DNA from 3 places in the Streptomyces chengbuensis genome. Region 3 is predicted to be linked to each of the others. Evidence: riboswitches for the same ligand, from Rfam matches in the RefSeq annotation. Region 3 holds a riboswitch; each other region holds the start of a gene.

Region 1 (7,333 bases), 1.1 Mb from region 3:
ACCGACGAGTCCAGCGTGCGCAGGAACGGCACGATGCCGTTGGAGTGGCCGTTGGTGCCCCGGATGAGCGAACCTCGGGAGCGGATGCGGGAGTACGACAGGCCGATGCCGCCCGCGTGCTTCGAGAGACGTGCCACCTGGTGGTAGCGCTCGTAGATGGAGTCCAGCTCGTCCAGGGGCGAGTCCAGCAGGTAGCAGGACGACATCTGGGGGTGCCGCGTGCCGGAGTTGAAGAGCGTCGGGGACGACGGCAGATAGTCGAGGCGGCTCATCAGCCCGTACAGGGAGGCCACTTCGTCCAGCGCCCGCAGGGACTCGTCCTCGGCGAGACCGCAGGCGACGCGCAGCATGAAGTACTGCGGCGTCTCGACGACCTTGCGGGTGATCGGGTGCCGGAGCAGGTAGCGGCTGTAGAGGGTGCGCAGTCCGAAGTAGCCGAAGCGGTCGTCGGCGGCCGGGTCGACCAGCGAGTCGAGGCGCTGGGTGTGGGCGTGGACGAAGGCGGCCGTGCGGTCCGCGATCAGTCCCTCGCGGCTGCCGACGGCGATGGAGGCGGAGAACGCGGTCGCTCCCTGCCCGGCCGCCTCCTCCGCGATGGTGAGGGTGAGCAGCCGGGCCGCGAGCCGGGAGTACGCCGGGTCCTCGGAGATCAGACCGGCGGCCGCCTCGGTCGCCAGTTCGCGCAGTTCGGCCTCGTCCGAGCCCGCGTGCCGGCCGCGGAGGGCGGCGGCGGCGACCCGGCCGGGGTCGGCGTCGGGCAGGTCGGCGGTGAGCTCGGTCAGGGTCCGCAGGAGCGCGGTGCCTGGTCCGTCGGCGAGCTGTGCTGCAGCAGGATCGGGCGGCGCGATGGTCACGGGGTGCTCTCCCTCGCTCGGCTGGGGCCGGCGGGGCAGGGGGCACGGACGCACACCCGGGCAGGGCGGACCGCGTCCACCGGCCTTTTCCGCGAGGCCCGGACGTCTGGGCACCCGGGCCGGACGGTCCGGGCGCACCGTCGGCAGGTCCTCGGACTCACGGACGTACGAGGCCCTGGAGCGGACCCGCGCACACCCTTACACCGTTGCGGGACAGTTCCGGATTCGCACCGGATTCCCCTGCGGCGACAGCGAGCATGAGCATACATGTGGGGGCGGTGAGTTGCGGAACCCCCCACATGTTGTGTCGTGACCCGCTCGGAGCTTCCGGGCGTCGGCCGGCCGGGGCGGCGGGCGGGGCAAGGGTTTCCGGCCACCTCCGGGTGTTTCCGCCACCCGCCGGGGGCGGCACCCCGCCGACGAACCGCCCCTCGTGTTCCCGCATTCTCCCCGGGTTCCGTCATGGCCCTCGTGGTCCGCCGCGACCGCCGTGCCGGCAACGGCCGGGTGCCGCACGGACACGGCGACGGGCCCCCGCGTCCTCCCCGGAGGGAAGCGCGGAGGCCCGTGGGCGTCCGTCGCTGTGCGCGGTCAGCAGCAGCGGAATCCCTTGCGGGGGTCCGCCTCCCGCTCGTCCATGCGGCAGCGCTCGAACTCGCGGCGGGTCATCACCTTCGCGTCGGGGTCGTGCGAACGGGCGTGGGCCACATAACGGTCGTACACCGTCTCGCCCGAGACCTCGCGCACGTACCAGCGGACCCAGTCCACCGCGCGCCGCACTCCGCTCACCGCCGTCATGACCGTCACCGTACTCAGCCCTTGCCGCTTCCGGCGGCCTCGTGGTCCGAGGTGCCGGCCGACGCGTGGTCCGGTGCGCCGGCGCCGACGGCGGCGAGCTCCGCCTTCTCCGCCTTGGTGGCGAACAGCCCGGCCGGTGCGACCAGCTTCGACTCGACGTACGGAACCTCGGCGAGCCGGACGGTGTCCGGCTTGCTGATCGCCGTGAAGCACACCCTGGCGGCGTCGGCCAGGACCACGACGATGAGGAGGGCGAACAGCGCGCAGAGCACGCCGTCGACGGTCGAGTTGGTGACGATGGTGTGCATGTCGTCCATCGACTTCGCCGGAGCAAGCACCTCGCCGGACTCGATGCCCGCCTGGTACTTGTCGCGCTGGGCGAAGAAGCCCACCTTCGGGTCGCTGGAGAAGATCTTCTGCCAGCTGGCGGTGAGGGTGACGGTGGCGTCCCAGGCGAGCGGGACGGCCGTCACCCAGGCCCACTTGAGGCGTCCGGACTTCACCAGCAGCGTGGTGCAGACGGCGAGGGCGACGGCCGCGAGCAGCTGGTTGGCGATGCCGAAGAGCGGGAAGAGCTGGTTGATGCCGCCGAGCGGGTCGTGCACGCCGACCCAGAGGAAGTAGCCCCAGCCGCCGACGACGACCGCGCTCGCGAACCAGACGCCGGGCTTCCAACTGACCTGCCGCATCGGCTTGTAGACGTTGCCCAGCATGTCCTGGAGCATGAAGCGCCCGACCCGGGTGCCCGCGTCGACCGTGGTGAGGATGAAGAGCGCCTCGAACATGATCGCGAAGTGGTACCAGAACGCCTTCAGCCCGGCGCCGCCGATGACCGCGGAGAAGATCTCCGACATGCCGAGGGCGAAGGTCGGCGCACCACCCGTACGGGAGAGCAGGCTCGCCTCCTCGACGTCCTTCGCCGCCTGGGCCAGTTGCTCCGGGGTGACGGTGAACCCGAGGTTCGCCACGGCCTGGGACGCGGAGTCCACCGTGGTGCCGATGACCCCGGCGGGGGAGTTGATGGCGAAGTACAGGCCCGGGTCGAGGATGCAGGCGCAGATCATCGCCATGACCGCGACGAACGACTCGGTCAGCATGGCGCCGTAGCCGATCATCCGGACCTGGGTCTCCTTCTGGATCATCTTCGGGGTGGTGCCCGAGGAGACCAGGGAGTGGAAGCCGGAGAGGGCACCGCACGCGATGGTGATGAAGACGAACGGGAACAGCGAGCCCGCGAAGACCGGGCCCTGGCCGCTGCCCGCGAACTCGGTCACCGCCGGCATCTTCAGCGTCGGCAGCGCGATGACCACGCCCAGCGCGAGCAGCACGATCGTGCCGACCTTCATGAAGGTGGACAGGTAGTCGCGCGGCGCCAGCAGCAGCCAGACGGGGAGCACGGAGGCCAGGAACCCGTAGATCACCATCCAGATGACCAGCGTGCCCGGCTCCAGGGTGAAGAAGCCCGCGAGGGAGGAGTCGGCGACCCAGCCGCCCGCGACGATGGCGAGCAGCAGCAGCGCGACGCCGATGACCGACACCTCGGTGACCTTGCCCGGCCGCAGGGTGCGCAGGTAGACGCCCATGAACAGGGCGATCGGGATCGTCATGCCGATGGAGAAGACACCCCACGGGGAGTGCGCCAGGGCGTTGACGATCACCAGCGCCAGCACCGCCAGCAGGATGATCATGATGGCGAAGACGGCGATCAGGGCCGCGACGCCGCCGAAGGGGCCGATCTCGTCCCGCGCCATCTGGCCGAGCGAGCGGCCGTCCCGGCGGGTGGAGAAGAACAGGGTGACCATGTCCTGCACGGCACCGGCGAAGATCACTCCGACGATGATCCAGATCGTGCCCGGCAGGTAACCCATCTGGGCGGCGAGGATCGGGCCGACGAGCGGTCCGGCTCCGGCGATCGCCGCGAAGTGGTGGCCGAAGAGCACCCGCCGGTCGGTCGGGTGGAAGTCGACACCGTTGTCCAGCCGTTCCGCGGGGGTGGCGCGGGTCCTGTCGGCCTTGAGGACGCGGTACTGGATGAAGCGTGCGTAGAACCGGTAGGCGATGGCGTACGAGCCGAGCGCGGCGGCCAGCATCCAGACGGCGGAGACCTCCTCGCCCCGTGAGAGGGCGAGCACGCTCCAGCCGGCCGCGCCCACCAGCGCGACGAGTACCCAGACTCCGATGGACTGCGGAGTGGTTCTCCGCGTGGTTGTGTTCGATGGTGCCGGCTCGGCCATGGTGTGGCTCCCGTCCCGTCGTGATCACCTGTAACGCGCAGGCAATCTAGGCGACGGTTCCGCCAGCGTCACCCCCGGCTCACATATCGGTACGGCAACGACTGCCGCGGCGGTCCTGCGGGAGGCCACTGCGCGGAGCGGGACGGCGGAGGCCGTGGCCACCCCTGGGGTGACCACGGCCTCCGCCGGCGCCCGTGCGGAGGCTCAGCCGGCCTCCGGCCGCTTCAGCCTGGCGACGAACTTGTAGCGGTCGCCCCGGTAGACCGAGCGCACCCACTCCACGGGCTCGCCGTTCGCGTCCAGCGAGTGCCGGGAGAGCATCAGCATCGGCAGGCCGACGTCCGTACCGAGCAGCCCGGCCTCTCGGGGGGTGGCCAGTGAGGTCTCGATCGTCTCCTCGGCCTCGGCGAGGTGGACGTCGTACACCTCGGCCAGCGCGGTGTAGAGCGACGTGTACTTCACCAGCGACCGGCGCAGCGCGGGGAAGCGCTTGGCCGACAGGTGCGTGGTCTCGATCGCCATCGGTTCGCCGCTCGCCAGCCGGAGGCGTTCGATGCGGAGCACCCGCCCGCCCGGCGCGATGTCCAGCAGTCCGGCGAGGGTGTCGTCGGCCGTCACGTAGCCGATGTCCAGCAGCTGCGACGTGGGCTCCAGGCCCTGTGCCTTCATGTCCTCGGTGTACGAGGTCAGCTGCAGCGCCTGGGAGACCTTGGGCTTGGCGACGAACGTGCCCTTGCCCTGGATGCGCTCCAGGCGTCCCTCGACGACGAGTTCCTGCAGTGCCTGACGCACCGTCGTGCGCGAGGTGTCGAACTCGGCCGCGAGCGTGCGCTCAGGCGGGACGGGCGTGCCGGGCGGCAGCGTCTCCGTCATGTCGAGCAAGTGCCTTTTGAGCCGGTAGTACTTGGGCACGCGCGCGGTCCGGGTCGCCGTCCCGTTCTCCGGCTCGGTGCCGGCCCCGTCCGTGGCCATGGCCTGCCTTCCCGACTCGTGTGGTGCTGCCGTCACCGGCTCCTCCGTTGCTTGCGGCTCACATGGTGGCACGGTCCGGTCACGGGTCGTCGCCCTCCCTCAGGTGTCGGTCCGATAACGGACACGACAGCCCTTCTTATACACCCTTGACACCCCTAAAGGTCTAGGCCAAGCTCCCGGGTACTGGTCTAAACCATTAAAGACCAAGTCCCAGCCCCACGAGCAGTACTCGGCGTATGGCTCCGTATGTCCTCGCGGTGGGCGGGGGGTTGCAGCATCCCTGAGGAGGGTGGCGTGAAGCGCAAGCTCATCGCGGCGATCGGCGTCGCGGGCATGATGGTCGGTCTTGCCGCGTGTGGTGACGGCGACAAGGGCGGGGACAAGGCGGGGGCGGACGTCAAGGAGCTCACCGTCTGGCTGACGGTCGACGCCCAGAACAACTGGCCCGAGCTGGTGAAGGCCGCCGACGAGGCGGTCGTGAAGAAGCACCCCGGCATCAAGATCAAGCACGAGTACTACGGCTGGCCGGACAAGAACGCCAAGCTCGACGCCGTCCTCGCCACCGACAAGGCGCCCGACGTGGTCGAGATGGGCAACACCGAGATGCTCGGCTACATGGTCAAGGGCGCCTTCGCCGAGGTCGACCCGAAGCAGTTCGACCAGTCCGACGCCTGGCTCGACGGCCTCAAGGAGTCCGTCACCTACGAAGGCAAGACGTACGGCGTCCCGTACTACGCCGGTGGCCGTGTCGGCACCTGGCGCAAGGACATCGCCGCCGAGGTCGGCGTGAAGGCCACGCCGAAGACGTACGCCGAGCTGACCGCCGCCCTGGACAAGATCCAGAAGAAGAAGGGCGCCAAGTTCAGCGCCTGGTACCAGCCTTCGCCCGACTGGTACGCCGCGATGTCGTTCGTCTACGGCGCCGGCGGCTCCATCGCCGAGAACGAGGGCGGCCAGTGGAAGGCGAACCTCTCCTCGCCCGAGTCCGTCAAGGGCCTCAACGAGTACAAGTCGATCCTCGACAAGTACATGCACGGCGACAAGACGAAGGACGAGTCCGACCGTCACATCGTCTTCGGCCAGGGCAACTCGGCCGCCATCTTCGGCGCGGCGTGGGAGGGCGGTGCCGCCGCGGCCCCGGAGACGGACAAGGTCGGCAAACTCGCCGACAAGCTCGAGACCTTCGTGATGCCCGGCCCGTCCGGTCAGCCGCTCCCCGTCTTCCTCGGCGGCTCCGACCTCGCCATCCCGGTCAAGTCCAAGGCGCAGGGCGTCGCGGCCGAGTGGATCAACGCCTTCACCGGAGCCCAGGGCCAGAAGGGCCTGCTCGCCAAGGGCAACCTGCCCAACAACAAGACGGACCTGGCGACGCTGAAGAACGACCCGAAGACGGTCGTCCCGGCCACGGCCGCCGAGTCCAACTGGTTCGTCCCGATGGCACCGGGCTGGGGCCAGGTGGAGAAGGCCCAGACCCTGAAGACGATGCTCCAGGAGATCGGCACCGGCAAGAAGTCGGTCGAGGAGGCCGCGAAGGCCGCCGACGAGGCGATCGACAAGGTCATCAACACCAAGTGACCTTCCGGCAGGGCCCCGTCGTCGGACGACGGGGCCCTGCTCCCGTACGAGGAGAGGGACCGCTAGGAGCGCCCCATGAGTGCCGCAGACACAACCACTGCCAAGGTGCCGCCGACGCGGCCGTCAACCGTCCCGGGCGCCGGCGGGGGGACCGGGGGAGCCGGGAGGCCGGCCGTGCCGCGGCGCCCGGGCGGCGGGGCCGCGCTCCCGTGGACCCTGCTCGCCCCCTGCCTGCTCGTCCTGCTGCTCGTCCTCGGCTATCCGCTGGCCCGGCTGGTCGCCCTCTCCTTCCAGAAGTTCGGGCAGCCGCAGCTGTGGGGCTTCCAGGAGCCCGAGTCGGTCGGATTCGCCAACTTCACCAAGATCCTCGGCGACGGGGAGTTCTGGGCGGTCGTCGTCCGGACGGTCGTCTTCGCCGGCGGCGCGGTCATCCTCACCATGGTCCTGGGCATGCTGGTGGCCCTGCTGCTGCAGCGCGTGTCCGGCTGGGTGAAGACCCTCGTCAACATCGCGCTCGTGGCCAGCTGGGGCATGCCGATCATCGTCGCCACAGCCATCTTCAAATGGCTGTTCGACACCGACTACGGCGTCCTCAACTGGCTGCTCAGCAGGCTGCCGGGGGTCGACATGATCGGGCACAACTGGTTCGCCAGCGGCCCGCAGGGCCTCGCCGTCATCATGCTGCTCGTCGTGTGGGGCGCCGTCCCCTTCGTGGTCATCACGCTCAGCGCGGGACTCACCCAGGTGCCCAAGGAGCTCGAGGAGGCCGCCCGGCTCGACGGCGCCGGGTCGTGGGGCGTCTTCCGCTACGTCACCCTGCCGGTGCTCAAGCCCATCATCGTCATGCTCACGACGCTCTCCGTCATCTGGGACATGGGCGTCTTCCCGCAGGTCTTCGTG
Region 2 (7,333 bases), 5.7 Mb from region 3:
CCGTTCCTCCCCAGTGGCTCAGTGGATGAGCCACTGAACCAATGTCCTGCCGCTGAAGTCAATGGGGCGGCGGGAAACGGTTGTTGATCCGGTGGCTCCGGGCACCGGACGGACGGGGGCGTGGAGAATGGCCCGGTGACGGATGAAGCCACCGGACAGACGGTCGACCGCGACCCCGTCGAGCTCGAACTCCCCGTCGACGGCGGGAAGCTGCGCGTCCTGCGGTTCGGCTCAGGGCCGCGCACGGCGGTCGCGGCGCACGGCATCACCGCGTCCGGGATGTCGTTCCGCGCGCCGGCCCGCCATCTGCCCTCCGAGTGGTCGCTGTTCGCCCTCGACCTCCGGGGCCGGGGCGGCAGCGCGGACATCCCGGGCCCGTACGGCTTCGACGCCCATGCCGCCGATCTCTGCGCGGCGGCCGAACGCTGGGGCGGCGGCGCGCCGGTCGCGGTCACGGGCCAGTCGATGGGGGCGTGTGCGGCGCTGCGGGCCGCGGCGCGGCGCCCGGAGCTCTTCGACCGGCTGCTGCTGATCGACGGCGGTCTGCCGCTGCCGCTGGCGGAGGGCACCGATCCCGACGCCCTGCTCGACGCGTCGATGGGACCGATCCTGGCCAGGCTGACCCGGACGTTCGAGAACGACGAGGCGTACGTGGACGTGTTCCGCGCCCATCCCGCCCTCGGTCCGGAGTGGAACGCCGACATCGAGGCGTACGTGCGTGACGGCATCACGGGCCCCGCCGGCGCCCGCCGCTCCAGCGCCCGGGAGGGTCCGGTCCGCCGGGACGGCCGTGAGCTGATCACCTCGGGCCCGGCCTTCGGTGAGGATCTGGTGGGGCTCGCCGTGCCCGCCAGGCTGCTGCACGCGCCCCGGGGGCTGACGGGGGCGGCGCCGGGCGTGCTGTCCGACGCGCTGGTCGCGCACTGGACGGCCCGGGCGCCCCGGCTGACGGCGGAAGCGGTTCCGGACTGCAACCACTTCACGATCCTCATGGGCCCGCAGGCGAGGACGGTCGCCGACCGGCTCGTGGGCATGGTGTGAGGCGGGGCGCCGGGGCGCGGGCCGCGGTGCCCGCACCGGTCCTGGTGCCCGCGCAGGCAATCCGACTTATGGTGCATAGAGTCGGTTTCAGCTCGTCGCACTCCGGTGCGGACAGCCGGCCCTCCAGTGCACACGTGCTCGGAAAGGGTGGTCTTGATGCACCCAGCTCTCAGCTCCGACGACCTGGTCCGGCTCCGCCGGCAGCGCCCCTACCCCGCGGTGTCGGTGCTGATGCCCACGCACCGCCGCGAACCGGACAACGCGCAGGACCCGGTCCGGCTGCGCAATCTGATGGCCGAGGCCAAGGAGCAGCTCAAGGCCGATCCCGCCGTCCCCCGTGACACCCGGATCGACGTGTCCGAACAGCTCGACCGGGCGCTGGCCGAGATCGACCTGGTGCACGCGGAGGACGGGCTGGTGGTCTTCGCGGCGGCAGGCGAGCACGAGGTGTGGACGCTGGGCCGTCCCGTGCCCGAGCGCGTGGTGCTGTCGGACACGTACCTGACCCGCAATCTCGTCTCGGCGCAGGCCGCGGAGCGCCCCTTCTGGGTCCTGGCGGTCGCCTCGGACCGGGCCTCCCTCTGGAGCGGGACCGCCGACCGCCTCGCCGAGGAGCGCACCGGCCCGTTCCCGATGTCCCGGCCCGAGGAGAACTTCGACGCCGAGCGCCAGGAGCGGATCGGCGACGTGCCCAGCACCTTCCGGGACGAGGACACCCGGCACTTCCTGCGGGAGGCCGACACGGCGCTGGCCTCGGTGCTGAAGGCCGACCCGCGGCCGCTGTACGTGACGGGCGAGCCGGCGGCGCTCGCCCTGCTCGACGACGTCGGCACGGCCGCCAAGGGCCAGGCCGTCCACGCCCCCCGCGGCGGGGTGGCGGGCCGCTCGGCCGACGCGGTCTGGCAGGCGGTGCGCCCGTTCGTCGAGGCCCGTGCCGAGCAGGAGGTGTCCGGCGTCCTCGAGGAGCTGGACCGGGCCAAGGGCAGGCGCGCGTTCGCCGCCGGGGTCGACGAGATCCGCCAGAACGTGGAGACGGGCCGGGTCGCGCTGCTCGCCGTGGAGGAGAACTACCGGGAGACCGTGCGGGACACCGGCGCGCACCTCCTGCCCGCCGAGCCCGGCGACCTGGACGCGCTGGTCGACATCGTGGACGAGATCGTCGAGAAGTCCCTGGACACGGGGGCGCAGGTGCGGTTCGTCCCGGACGGCACCCTCGCGGGGATGGGCGGGATCGCGAGCGCCCTGCGCTACTGACCGCCTGCCGGGCGGCCGCCGTCGGGGAACCTCCGGCCGCGCCCGTGGACCGTGCCGACGGGTTCGCGGGAGCGCGGTGCCGCGCGGGCCGTTTGCGCCGATACTGGCAGAGGGTGTGCGGGCCCGTACCGCCACGGCCCCGCCTGAGAGGACACCGTCCGGAGTGATCGTCGCCAGTCTCATCAGGAGGTTCCCATGCGGATGCTCATCAATGTCCCCGAGACGGTCGTCGCGGACGGGCTGCGCGGCCTGGCCGCTGCGTACCCCGGACTGAACGTCGACGTGGAGAACAGGGTCGTGGTGCGGGGGGACGCCCCGGTCGCGGGCAAGGTGGGCCTGGTGTCCGGCGGCGGTTCGGGGCACGAGCCCCTGCACGGCGGCTTCGTGGGGTTCGGGATGCTCTCGGCGGCGTGCCCCGGCGAGGTCTTCACCTCCCCGGTGCCGGACCAGATGGCCCGGGCCGCGGCGGCGGTGGACAGCGGGGCGGGTGTGCTCTTCGTGGTGAAGAACTACACCGGCGACGTGCTGAACTTCGACATGGCGCAGGAACTCGCCGAGGACGAGGGCGTCCAGGTGGCCAAGGTGCTGGTCAACGACGACGTGGCCGTCCAGGACAGTCTCTACACGGCGGGCCGGCGCGGTACGGGCGCGACGCTGTTCGTGGAGAAGATCGCGGGCGCCGCGGCGGAGGAGGGTGCGCCGCTGGAACGGGTCGAGGCCGTTGCCCGCCTCGTCAACGAGCGGTCGCGCAGTTTCGGTGTGGCGCTCAGCGCCGTCACGACCCCCGCCAAGGGCAGTCCGACGTTCGATCTGCCCTCGGGAGAGCTGGAGTTGGGGATCGGCATCCACGGCGAGCCCGGGCGGGAGCGACGGCCCATGATGACCTCGCGGGAGATCGCGGACTTCGCCGTGCACGCGGTCCTCGAGGACCTCCAGCCGTCGAGTCCGGTACTGGCGCTGGTCAACGGCATGGGCGCGACACCGCTGCTGGAGCTGTACGGGTTCAACGCGGAGGTCCACCGGGTGCTGGCCGAGCGCGGAGTGCCGGTGGCCAGGACCCTGGTCGGGAACTACGTCACCTCGCTCGACATGGCGGGCTGCTCGGTGACGCTGTGCGAGGCGGACGAGGACATCCTGCGGCTGTGGGACGCCCCGGTGGAGACGCCCGCGCTGCGCTGGGGCCGCTGAGCCATGCCCGGCCCGGCCGACGACGGCGCCGCGTCCGCGGGCCGCGACGACGCGCGCCGGGAAGCCGACGTGCCACGACAAGGAGACGCTGTGCTCGACGCGGATTTCTTCCTCCGCTGGATGAACGCCCTCGCCGAGGCCGTGGACCGCGAGGCAGGCCGGCTCACCGAGCTCGACGCCGCGATCGGGGACGCCGACCACGGGACCAATCTGCAGAGGGGCTTCACGGCGGTGAAGGCGGCGCTGGAGAAGGACGCGCCGGCCACCCCGGGTGCCGTACTGATGCTGACCGGACGGCAGTTGATCTCGACGGTCGGCGGCGCGTCGGGGCCGCTGTACGGGACGCTGCTGCGGCGTGCGGGCAAGGCGCTCGGCGACGAGCCCGAGGTGTCGCGGGCCCAGCTCGCAGAGGCGCTGCGCGCGGGGATCGCCGCGGTGGCCCAACTCGGCGGCGCGAAGGCCGGGGACAAGACGATGCTGGACGCGCTGGAGCCCGCGGCCACGGCGCTGGACGAGTCCTTCGCGGCAGCGCGGGAGGCCGCCGACGAGGGTGCGGCCGCGACCGTGCCGATGCTGGCCCGCAAGGGCCGGGCGAGTTATCTGGGCGAGCGCAGCATCGGGCACCAGGACCCGGGGGCGACGTCCTCCGCCCTGCTGATCGGCACCCTCGAGGAGGCCGCACGATGACGATGGTCGGGATCGTCCTCGTCTCGCACAGTGCGCAGGTCGCCGCGTCGGTCGCCGATCTCGCCCGCGGGCTCGCGGGCGCGGGCGACGCCGTGCCGGTCGCCGCGGCGGGCGGGACCGCCGACGGAGACCTCGGCACCAGTGCGGAGCTGACGGCCCGCGCCGCGCACGAGGTGGACCGGGGCGCCGGGGTGGCCGTGCTGGTCGACATCGGCAGCGCGGTGCTGACGGTGAAGACGCTGCTGGCCGAGGGCGACGAACTCCCGGAGGGGACCAGGCTCGTGGACGCGCCGTTCGTCGAGGGAGCCGTCGCCGCGGTGGTCACCGCGGCGGCCGGCGCGGATCTGGACGCGGTGGAGGCGGCGGCGGCGGAGGCGTACGGATACCGGAAGGTGTGACGGTACGCATCCGTGCGCGGCTTGTGATGCACCTGGTCAACGCACTAATGTCGCAGGGCCTTGGTGAACGGGAAACCGGTGGAGTACCGGTGCGGCCCTCGCCACTGTGATCGGGAAGTCCGGCTCTCTCCGCAAGGAAGCCACTGGACCACCACGGGAGACCGCGGTGTCCGGGAAGGCGGAGCCCGGGCGGCAGGACCCGTCAGCCAGGAGACCGGCCAGGGCGCGTTGTCCATCCACGAGGTGCTGGAGAGGGTCTCCCAACCATGCATATAGCCGAGGGGTATCTGCCCCCTGTGCACGCGGCCGCCTGGGGCGTCGCGTCCGCACCCTTCGTGATCCACGGCGTACGGGCGCTCACCCGTGAGGTCAAGGCGAACCCCGAGTCGACACTGCTGCTCGGCGCGTCCGGTGCCTTCACGTTCGTCCTGTCGGCGCTCAAGATCCCTTCCGTGACCGGCAGTTGCTCGCACCCGACCGGCACCGGTCTGGGCGCGATCCTGTTCCGGCCGCCGATCATGGCGGTCCTCGGCACGATCACCCTGCTCTTCCAGGCACTGCTGCTGGCCCATGGCGGACTGACCACGCTCGGCGCGAACGTCTTCTCGATGGCGATCGTCGGGCCGTGGGCCGGATTCGGGGTGTACGCGCTGCTCCGGCGGTCCGGGGTTCCGCTGATGGTGAGCGTGTTCTTCGGAGCGTTCGTGGCGGACCTGTCCACGTACTGCGTCACCAGCGTGCAGCTGGCGCTGGCGTTCCCCGACCCGGGCAGCGGCATCGCGGGTGCGCTGGCCAAGTTCGGCGGCATCTTCGCCGTCACCCAGATCCCGCTGGCCGTCAGCGAGGGCCTGCTCACCGTGCTGGTGATGCGGCTGCTCGTGCAGTCCAGCAAGGGTGAGCTGACCCGGCTCGGAGTGCTCCTCCAGGGCGGGACGACGAAGGAGGCCGCGGTCCGATGAGCCGTGACGCGAAGATCAACACGCTGCTGCTGGCGATCGTGGCGGCGCTGGCGGTCCTGCCGCTCGCCCTGGGCCTCGGCGACCACAAGGAGGAACCCTTCACGGGCGCCGACGCACAGGCCGAGACCGCCATCACGGAGATCGCGCCGGACTACGAACCCTGGTTCGCGCCGCTGTACGAGCCGCCGTCCGGCGACGTCGAGTCGGCGCTGTTCGCCGTCCAGGCGGCCCTGGGTGCCGGTGTCCTCGCGTACTACTTCGGGCTGCGCAAGGGCCGCCGCCAGGGTGAGGCGCGGGCGGCTGCCGCGGCGGAGACACCGGCCTCCGGGTCCGCGGGGTCTGCCGGGACGGGCGATTCCGTCGCCTCGGGCGCGTAGGCGCCGATGTTGCCGATCGATGCGGCGGCGCACAGCAGTCGCTGGCGCCGCCGTCATCCGTGCGAGAAGGCGGCACTCGGGTTCGGGCTGACGGTCTGCGCCGTCTCGCTGCCGCCGTGGCCCGGTGCCGTGCTGGTCGCCGCGGCGGCCGTGGCCGTGCTGCTCGGCCCCGCGGGCGTGGCCCCGCGGCAGTTGTGGCGGGCCTGGCGCATTCCGCTGGGGTTCTGCGTCACGGGCGCGATTCCCCTGCTGCTCGCCGTGGGCGGCCCGGACGGCTTCGTGGCGCTCGCGCCCGACGGCCCGCTGCACGCGCTCCGGCTGCTGCTGCGGACGTCCGCCGCCTCGCTCGGGGTGCTGCTGTTCGCGTTCACCACGCCGGTGTCGGACGTGCTTCCCCGGCTGGTCCGGGCCGGGGTCCCGGGGCCAGTCGTGGACGTCGCCCTCGTGATGTACCGGATCAGCTTCCTGCTGCTCGATGCGGTGCACCGGATCCGTCAGGCGCAGGCGGCCAGGCTCGGGCACACCACCCGGGCTGCCGCATGGCGGTCCCTGGCGGGGCTCGCCGCGACCGCCTTCGTCCGCGCCTTCGACCGGGCCGAGCGGCTGCAGACGGGCCTCGCCGGGCGGGGCTACGACGGGGCGCTACGGGTCCTGCTGCCGCCCGCGACGGTGTCCGTGCGCTTCCTGACGGCCACCGCCGGGCTGCTCACGGGGATCGTCGCCCTCAACCTCGTACTGGAAAGGTCCGTACTGTGAGCACGTCCGTGGACTCGAGCGCGCGCGAGAGCGTGACGCCCGTGGTGGAACTGGCCGGCGCGGGATTCTCGTACCCGGACGGCCCGCCGGTGCTGCGCGGTGTCGACTTCGCCGTGGCCGGAGGCCGCTCCCTGGCGCTGCTGGGCCGCAACGGGAGCGGCAAGACGACCCTGATGCGGCTGCTCAGCGGCGGCCTGCGGTGCGGCGAGGGCCGCCTGCTGCTGGACGGCGAGCCGGTGACGTACGACCGCGGGGGGCTTACCCGGCTGCGGACGACCGTGCAACTGGTCGTGCAGGATCCGGACGACCAGCTGTTCGCGGCGTCCGTGGCCCAGGACGTGTCGTTCGGGCCGATGAACCTGGGGCTGCCGGAGCCGGAGGTACGGGCCCGGGTCGCCGAGGCGCTCGACGCCCTGGACATCACCGCGCTGGAGGACCGGCCGACGCATCTGCTGTCGTACGGGCAGCGCAAGCGGGCCGCGATCGCGGGCGCGGTGGCCATGCGGCCGCGCGTGCTGATCCTGGACGAGCCGACGGCGGGACTCGACCCGCACGGGCAGGAGCGCCTGCTGGCGGTGCTGGAGCGGCTCCGGGAGAGCGGTACGACCGTGGTGATGGCCACGCACGACGTGGATCTGGCGCTGCGCTGGGCGGACGACGCCGCGGTGCTCTC
Region 3 (7,333 bases):
GCTCGAAGTCCCCTGGGGACTCCTGCAGTACGGCCGCCAGCCGGCGCGCCAGGCGCTTGCCCGGCATCCGCCGTACGTCCTCGCCGTCCAGCAGCACCCGCCCCGAAGTGGGGCGCAGCGCGCGGTAGACCGTGCGCAACAGGGTGGACTTCCCGGCGCCGTTGGGTCCCGCGAGGCCCACGATCTCGCCGGGGGCCGCACTCAGCGACACCCCGTCCACCAGGGCCCTGCCGTCGAGGACCACCGAGACGTCCGCCACGGTCAGGCTTCCGGGCGCGCCCACGGCCGTGGTCTCCTTCATGCCGTCCTCCGTCGCATCAGCCAGAGGAAGAACGGGCCGCCGACCAGGGCGGTGAGGATGCCCACGGGAATCTCCTCGGGACTCATGACGGTACGGGCGGCCAGATCCGCGGCGATGAGGAACGCGGCCCCGAGCAGGGCGGCGGCGGGCAGGGCACGCCGGTGGTCGGCGCCCACCAGCAGCCGCACCACGTGCGGCATGATCAGGCCGACGAAGCCGATCTGTCCGCTGACCGCGACGATCGTGCCGATCATCAGGGCGACGAGGACGAACAGCGAGGCGCGGAACCGGTGCACGTCCAGGCCGAGCGCGACGGCCGCCTCCTCCCCCGCCAGCAGCAGGTTCAGCGGACGGCACACGCCGAGCAGCACGGCCGTGCCGAGCAGGACGGCCCCGGCCGGAATCCACAGGCCGGCCCAGGTGGTGCCCGCCATGCCGCCGAGCATCCAGCGCAGCGCCGACTGCGTCTTGTGGGGGTCGTTCGAGGTGACGACCAGGAAACTGGCCACCGCCGACAGCACTTCGGCCGTGGCGACACCCGCCAGCACCAGCCGTACCGTGGTCATCCGCCCACCGGACCGCGCCAGGAAGTACACGGCCACCAGCGCGGCCAGTGCGCCGAGGAACGCGGCCACCGGCAGTGAGAACACCCCGAACACGCCCACGTTGAAGACCACGACCGTCACCGCGCCGACCGACGCGCCCGACGACACTCCCAGCAGCATCGGGTCCGCCAGCGGATTGCGCACGAGCGCCTGGAGCGCCGTCCCGCAGACCGCGAGACCGGCGCCGACCACCGCGCACAGCAGCACCCGGGGCAGCCGGACCTCGAAGACGATCGTCTCGCGGACCTGCGTCCAGTCCGGCTCCGCCAGTGCGGGGTGCACCCGGTGCAGCAGGATGCCCCACACCTGCCCGGCCGGTACGCCGATGGAGCCCACGGCGATGCCGAAGGTCGCCGCGACGACAACCAGCGCGCCCAGTACGGCGAGCACGACCGGGTACGGGACCCGCGCCCGCCGGCCCGCGCTCCCGGGCGCCCCGGGGCCGGGACCGGCGCCGGCCGTTCCCGTGGCACCGGTGGCGTCGGCCCCGGCGGCCGGTCCGGCCCGTCTCGCCGCCCCCGTCGCGTTCGTCGCGTTCGTCGTGCCCGCCGTGCCCGCCGTGCCCGTCACTTGAAGCGTTCCGGGTGCAGCCGGCGGGCCAGTGACTCGACACCGGCCGGGACACGTACACCCAGGACCGTGGACGACAGCGGCAGCACCGCGAACCGCTCGTTCCTGATCGCCGGCACGTCCCTCAACGCCGGATGCGCCAGCAGGAACCTCTTCTTCTCCTCCACCGACTGGTCCCCGTAGTCGTAGATCACCACCACCTCGGGAGCCCGCTCGGCCACCTGCTCGAACGACACATCACTGAACGACTTGTCCAGATCGGCGAAGAGGTTCACCCCACCGGCCCGCTCGATCATCTCGTTGCCGACCCCGGCCCCGCCCGCCGTGAACGCCGTCCTGTCCCCACTGTCGTACACGAACACCTTCACCGGTTCCACCCCGGCCAGCCGGCCCTCGACCCCCTCCAGCGTCCCGTGCAGCCGCTTCAACTCCCGCTCCGCACGCTCCGGCACACCGAAGATCCTCGCCACGCCACGGATCTCCTCGTCCATCGTGGCCATCGTCACCGGCCCCTGCGGACACTGCTCGACATTCAGATACGAGTCGATCCCCGCCTTCGCCAGCGCCGCACGACCGCGGCCCTCCTTCTCGTCGAAAGTGCTGCCGAACCCCCCGTACACGAAGTCCGGTTCCGCCGCGAGCAGCGTCTCGAACGACGGGTACTCCTCGGAGATCACCTTCACCCGGTCATAGGCGGCCCGGTACTCCGGCAGGATCCGGTCGTCGAGATAGCCCGTGCCCACCATCGACTTCTCCAGACCCAGCGCCAGCATGACCTCCGTCGCATGCTGGTTCAGCGACACCGCCCGCTGCGGAGGTCGCTGGTAGGTCGTCGTCACACCGCAGTTGGCCACCGTCAACGGGAAGCCCTCGGCGGCCGGGCCCGCCGGCGCGGCGTCCTCCCGGACACCGGGGCCGCCGCAGCCGGCCATCAGCAAAGCCGCCGCCAGGGCGGGCAGCAGGAACATCGGGCGTATGCCCTTCATGGGGATGGGTCCTCTCAGCGCGGGAAGGAGCCGGAGGGCGGCCGGGTCCGGGCGGGTCCCGGCGCGCGTCGCGCAGGACTGCCGTACGGGGTTCCGGGCGCCGCTCCGGAGGAGCGGACGACGGGGCGACGGAAGTGGTGGTACGTCGATCGCAAACGGTCGCGCGTGCGCCCGGCGTGGCCTGGTGCCCGTCAGGAGCGGTCGTGCGCCGCGGGGATGGCCGGTTCAGCCGGCGTCACGGAGCGGCCCGGAACGGACGCGCCGCGGCGGGGTGAAGGCGTACAGCCCGAGGATCTCCGGCATCTCGGCGAGGCCCGGGCCTCCCGCCCGCACCCACGCGGCCACGTCCTCGGTCGCGGCCGGATCGTTCACCAGACCGAACCACACCGGACGGCCGCCGGCGGCACGCCCCGCGGCCGAGGGCTGGACGACGACGACGTTCGCCTGGTCGCACACGTCCAGACAGTCGGAGATCCGCACCGGCGCCTGTTCCGCGAGACGCGCGGTCTGCCGCGCGTGGTCGACTCCGGTCACCTTGGGACTGCCGCAGCAGCAGTCCCGGCACACCACGATCCGGCACGGCACCGGACCGGTGTCCACTGGCCTCCTGGGCACGACGACAAGCCCTCCCCTCTGGGGAAATCCGCCCCAGTCAGCTCGAGGAGGCGACCGCGTGAGTCTCCTGGCTCTCGGGTCACCGCTCGCCCCGGCCTTCCCACCCGCATGGGGGCAGTGGTCCGTTCGGGGTCCGCTCGCCGATCACAGTGGCGGGACCGCGCCGGATTCACACCGGCTTCCTCGTTCCGCCGTCGCCTGTTACGGCGGACATCATCGCAGAAACCCGCGCCTTGTCCACGGCGGGTCCGCGTACCGCACCGGGTTCGGTGGGGCACGCCCCCCGGGGGCCGGGCCGCGGACGGCGCTCGCCGTACCGCGAACGGACGCCCACCGGTGGCAGACGAACACCGGACGAACCAGGCTGACAACACCACATACTGCAAAATCTGCAGGAATCAACCGGAATCCGTGGCAAAGGAACGGTAATGTTCGGCCCGGCGCAGCACTGACATTCAAGGAGTCCGGCAGTGATCTCACGTATGTCAGCGGGCATTCTGCTGATCTGCGCGGTGCTGCTGCACGTGGTGACTCCGCTGTGCGCCACCCCGGACGCACCCCCGGCCGAGGCGGCCGTCGTCTCGACCGAGAACCGGAACCCCCACACCGCGGTCGTGATCGTCCGCGCCGACGGCGCCGGGCTCCACCACGACGAGTACGACCCGCGCAACCATCCCTCGCGGCTCGCCCCGCTGGGCGCGCAGGCCCCCGCCGGGCCCGGTTACGGGAACACCGGCCCCTCGGGCGGCGCCCCGGACGAGACGACGGGCCCGCCGCCGGGCGCGTCGGCCGATACCGCGAGACACACCCGGAATCCGGGCGCCGCACCGGCGCCGACCCTGAGCACGCTGCAGTCGTTCCGCTGCTGACCGGCAGGTGCGCCGCACTCCGCCGTCCCTCCCCGACCCGCCCGGGCGGACCCCGGCACGCCCCGGGACGGACACCGGTGCGGCCGACGCCCCGTCACGGGGCGTCAGGGCCACCGCGGCGCACCCCTCTTCGACGAAGCAGACCGGTTCCGCATCGAAGAGACCGAGGTACGACCATGCAGTCGCTCATCGACCACGCCCGGCAGTTCCCCGCACGGATCGCCGGCCAGCAGGACGCCTACGCGGCACTCGCCCGCGGGCAGCGGCCCCAGGCCCTGTTCATCACGTGTTCCGACTCCCGGGTGATCCCCGCCCTGATCACCGGCGCCCGGCCCGGTGACGTCTTCGAGGTGCGCACCGCCGGGAACATCGTGCCCCCCTGGCGACCGGGGGCGGCCTGCGCCGTCGGGGGCAGTCTGGAGTTCGCGCTGGAGGCCCTGGAGGTCCCCGACGTCGTCGTGTGCGGGCACTCGCACTGCGGCGCCGTCCAGGGCCTGCTGCGGGAGCAGGACGTCCGGAGCATGCCGCTGGTACGTCGCTGGCTCACCAGGGCCGGGCACCGCACCGGCCGTGACGAGCCCGCACCGGCGTCGTCCACCGACGAGGAGCTGACGCCCGCCGTGCAGCGGCACGTCCTGACCCAGCTGGACCATCTGCGGACGTACCCCTGCGTCGCCCGGCGCCTGGACTCCGGCCGGCTGCGGCTGCACGCCTGGTACTACACGGTCGAGTCCGGCGAGGTCCTGGCCTGCGCACCCGGCGGCCGCGCCTTCCGGCCCCTGTGATCCCGGACGGCACCCCGGTCACCGGCGCCTGCGGCCGCACGCTCCGCGACGCCGGCCGCACCGGACCGGATGCCCACGACGTTCCTTCCTCATCTCCCGAAAGAACGCCATGCCCCTGATCACTTCCAAGCTTCGGCGCACCCTCCGCGCCGACGTCACCGCCTCCCTCGTCGTCTTCCTCGTGGCCCTGCCGCTGTGCGTGGGCGTGGCCGTCGCCTCCGGCGTCCCGGCCGAACTCGGCCTCATCACCGGCATCGTCGGCGGACTGGTCACCGGGTTGCTGCCCGGCAGCAGCCTCCAGGTCAGCGGTCCCGCGGCAGGGCTGACCGTGCTCGTCTTCACGGCCGTGTCCGAGTACGGGCTGCCCGCGCTCGGCGTGATCGTGCTCGGCGCCGGGCTGATCCAGCTGCTGCTGGGCGCCCTTCGGCTCGGCCGCTGGTTCCGCGCGATCTCGCTCGCCGTCGTCCAGGGCATGCTCGCCGGTATCGGGCTGGTCCTGATCGCCGGTCAGCTCTACGCCCTGGCGGACGCCAAGGCACCGGGCGGCGGCCTGGCCGACCTCGCGGGTCTGCCCCGGCTCGTCGTCGACACCGTCACCTCGCAGAACGCCCTCCTGGCCCTCGCCGTCGGCGTGGGAACGGCACGGCTCATCGCCGTGTGGCCCCGCGTCCCGGGACGGGCGCGGATGGTCCCGGGGGCGCTCGTCGCGGTGGGCCTGGCGACCGCCCTGACCGCCCTGTTCGACCTGCCGATCGCCCGGGTGGAGGTGACGGGGCTGCTGCACGCGATCCAGCCGCCCGGGCTGTCCGACGCGGCGCGCCTCGCCGACGTCGGACTCGCGGCCACGGTCGTGGCGTTCGCCCTGATCGCCTCGGCCGAGAGCCTGTTCAGCGCCAACGCCGTCGACCGGCTCCACTCGGGCCGCCGCACCGACTACGACAAGGAGCTGATGGCGCAGGGCGCCGGCAACACCGTCTGCGGCCTGCTGGGCTCCCTGCCGATGACCGCCGTGATCGTGCGCAGCTCCGCGAACGTCCAGGCCGGGGCGCGCACCAAGCTGTCGCGGGTGCTGCACGGCGTGTGGCTGCTGCTCTTCGCGGCCTTCCTGCCGCAGGCGCTGTCCTACGTCCCCACCGCCGCGCTCGCCGGCGTCCTCATCCACGCGGGGTGGAAGCTGATCCCGGTCAGGGACATCCGGCCGCTGTGGCGGGACCACCGCGGGGAGGCGGTCATCCTGATCGTCACGGCGGCCGCGATCGTGACGACGAACATGTTCGAGGGCGTACTCATCGGACTGCTGCTCGCCGTCGTCAAGACGGCCTGGGCCATGTCCCACGTCCACATCTCCGTCGCCGACAGCGGCATCGGGCCGGTACGGGTCCGGCTCACCGGCAACGCCACGTTCCTGCGACTGCCCCGCATCCTGGACACCCTGGAGGCGCTGCCGCAGCGCCATGTGGAGCTCGACCTCTCCGGCGTGCGCCACCTGGACCACGCCTGCATGACCGCCCTGCAGGGCTGGGCCGACGAGCGCAACGCCCACATCTCCCAGCCGGACGCGGCGGCCGGCGTCCTGGGAGTGCCGGGGGCGGGGGCTACGGGCGAGCCCGCCCGGGGACCGGCCGGATCCAGCCCCGAGGGGCCGCGCCCGTAGGGCGCCCGGCATCGTCCCGGTGGGTCGGGAACGCGCCATGCGCGGGACGAACCGCCCCGGGCCGGCAGTGCTTCGGCGCCGCCGGCCCGGGGCGTTCGTGAAGGCGCCCGGAAATTCCGTTTTCCGCGTATCGCAGCCGGTTCGGTGCCCCCGACTGGACCGATGTGTCCCTCTCCGCGTTCCGCTCCACGGCCCTGTCCGGACCCCGACCGGCGGATCGCCCTATTGGATCAGCCGTCAGCGCTGGCTACTATGCGCCATAGTTGATCACTCGAGGTGAGAGTGATCGGTGCGACCACCGGGCGCCGGCCACGTCGGGCCTGGCGCAAAAAGCGAACGAGAGGACGGCCGTGGGGCCCGAGCTGACAGTTCCGCCGATCTACTCCCCGATAGCCCCGGCGATCCATCCGCGCCACGCGGAGATCGACATCCGAACCGCCGCATGGGCGGAAACGTTTCGCATCGGCTCCGAGGAGTTGCGCGACAGGCTCGTACGTCAGGACATCGGCACCTTCGCCGCCCGCATTCTGCCGGAAGGCCGCGAGGAGGTGATCGCCCTCCTCGCCGACTTCGTCCTGTGGCTCTTCGGGGTCGATGACGGACACTGCGAGGAGGGCGAACTGGGCCGCCGTCCGGGCGACCTCGCCGGTACGCTCCACCGTCTGCTGCGCGTCGCCCAGAACCCCGAGGCGCCGATGCTCACCGACGACCCGCTGGCCGCCGGGCTCCGCGATCTCCGGCTGCGGGCGGACCGCTACGGGACCTCCGGCCAGACGGCGCGCTGGGTGGGCACACTCCGCGAGTACTTCTTCTCCGTGGTCTGGGAGGCCTCCCACCGGCGTGCGGGCACGGTGCCCGACCTCAACGACTACACGCTGATGCGCCTGTACGACGGCGCCACCTCGGTGGTCTTCCCCCTGCTCGAAATGGGCCACGGCTACGAGCTCC

The links. Region 3 has a riboswitch for cobalamin ahead of QRN89_RS27570 ((2Fe-2S) ferredoxin domain-containing protein). Riboswitches for the same ligand answer to the same signal wherever they lie in the genome.
Region 1: another riboswitch for cobalamin. It lies ahead of QRN89_RS23055 (ribonucleoside-diphosphate reductase subunit alpha); the one in region 3 lies ahead of QRN89_RS27570 ((2Fe-2S) ferredoxin domain-containing protein).
Region 2: another riboswitch for cobalamin. It lies ahead of QRN89_RS02620 (energy-coupling factor ABC transporter permease); the one in region 3 lies ahead of QRN89_RS27570 ((2Fe-2S) ferredoxin domain-containing protein).

The regions. Positions count from the first base shown of each region.
Region 1 covers NZ_CP129137.1:5,185,675-5,193,007, forward strand. Annotated here, with positions in the region: gene QRN89_RS23055 (ribonucleoside-diphosphate reductase subunit alpha) at 1-854, opposite strand, end outside; cobalamin riboswitch at 980-1,119, opposite strand; gene QRN89_RS23060 (YbdD/YjiX family protein) at 1,446-1,652, opposite strand; gene QRN89_RS23065 (carbon starvation CstA family protein) at 1,667-3,886, opposite strand; gene QRN89_RS23070 (GntR family transcriptional regulator) at 4,091-4,858, opposite strand; gene QRN89_RS23075 (extracellular solute-binding protein) at 5,153-6,433, shown strand; gene QRN89_RS23080 (carbohydrate ABC transporter permease) at 6,509-7,333, shown strand, end outside.
Region 2 covers NZ_CP129137.1:571,202-578,534, forward strand. Annotated here, with positions in the region: gene QRN89_RS02595 (alpha/beta fold hydrolase) at 136-1,041, shown strand; gene QRN89_RS02600 (baeRF3 domain-containing protein) at 1,198-2,295, shown strand; gene dhaK (dihydroxyacetone kinase subunit DhaK) at 2,491-3,483, shown strand; gene dhaL (dihydroxyacetone kinase subunit DhaL) at 3,574-4,170, shown strand; gene QRN89_RS02615 (PTS-dependent dihydroxyacetone kinase phosphotransferase subunit DhaM) at 4,167-4,568, shown strand; cobalamin riboswitch at 4,613-4,805, shown strand; gene QRN89_RS02620 (energy-coupling factor ABC transporter permease) at 4,835-5,527, shown strand; gene QRN89_RS02625 (energy-coupling factor ABC transporter substrate-binding protein) at 5,524-5,904, shown strand; gene cbiQ (cobalt ECF transporter T component CbiQ) at 5,911-6,660, shown strand; gene QRN89_RS02635 (energy-coupling factor ABC transporter ATP-binding protein) at 6,657-7,333, shown strand, end outside.
Region 3 covers NZ_CP129137.1:6,267,749-6,275,081, reverse strand. Annotated here, with positions in the region: gene QRN89_RS27585 (ABC transporter ATP-binding protein) at 1-301, opposite strand, end outside; gene QRN89_RS27580 (FecCD family ABC transporter permease) at 298-1,476, opposite strand; gene QRN89_RS27575 (ABC transporter substrate-binding protein) at 1,473-2,462, opposite strand; gene QRN89_RS27570 ((2Fe-2S) ferredoxin domain-containing protein) at 2,688-3,077, opposite strand; cobalamin riboswitch at 3,122-3,304, opposite strand; gene QRN89_RS27565 (hypothetical protein) at 3,548-3,946, shown strand; gene QRN89_RS27560 (carbonic anhydrase) at 4,123-4,731, shown strand; gene QRN89_RS27555 (SulP family inorganic anion transporter) at 4,841-6,385, shown strand; gene QRN89_RS27550 (selina-4(15),7(11)-diene synthase) at 6,736-7,333, shown strand, end outside.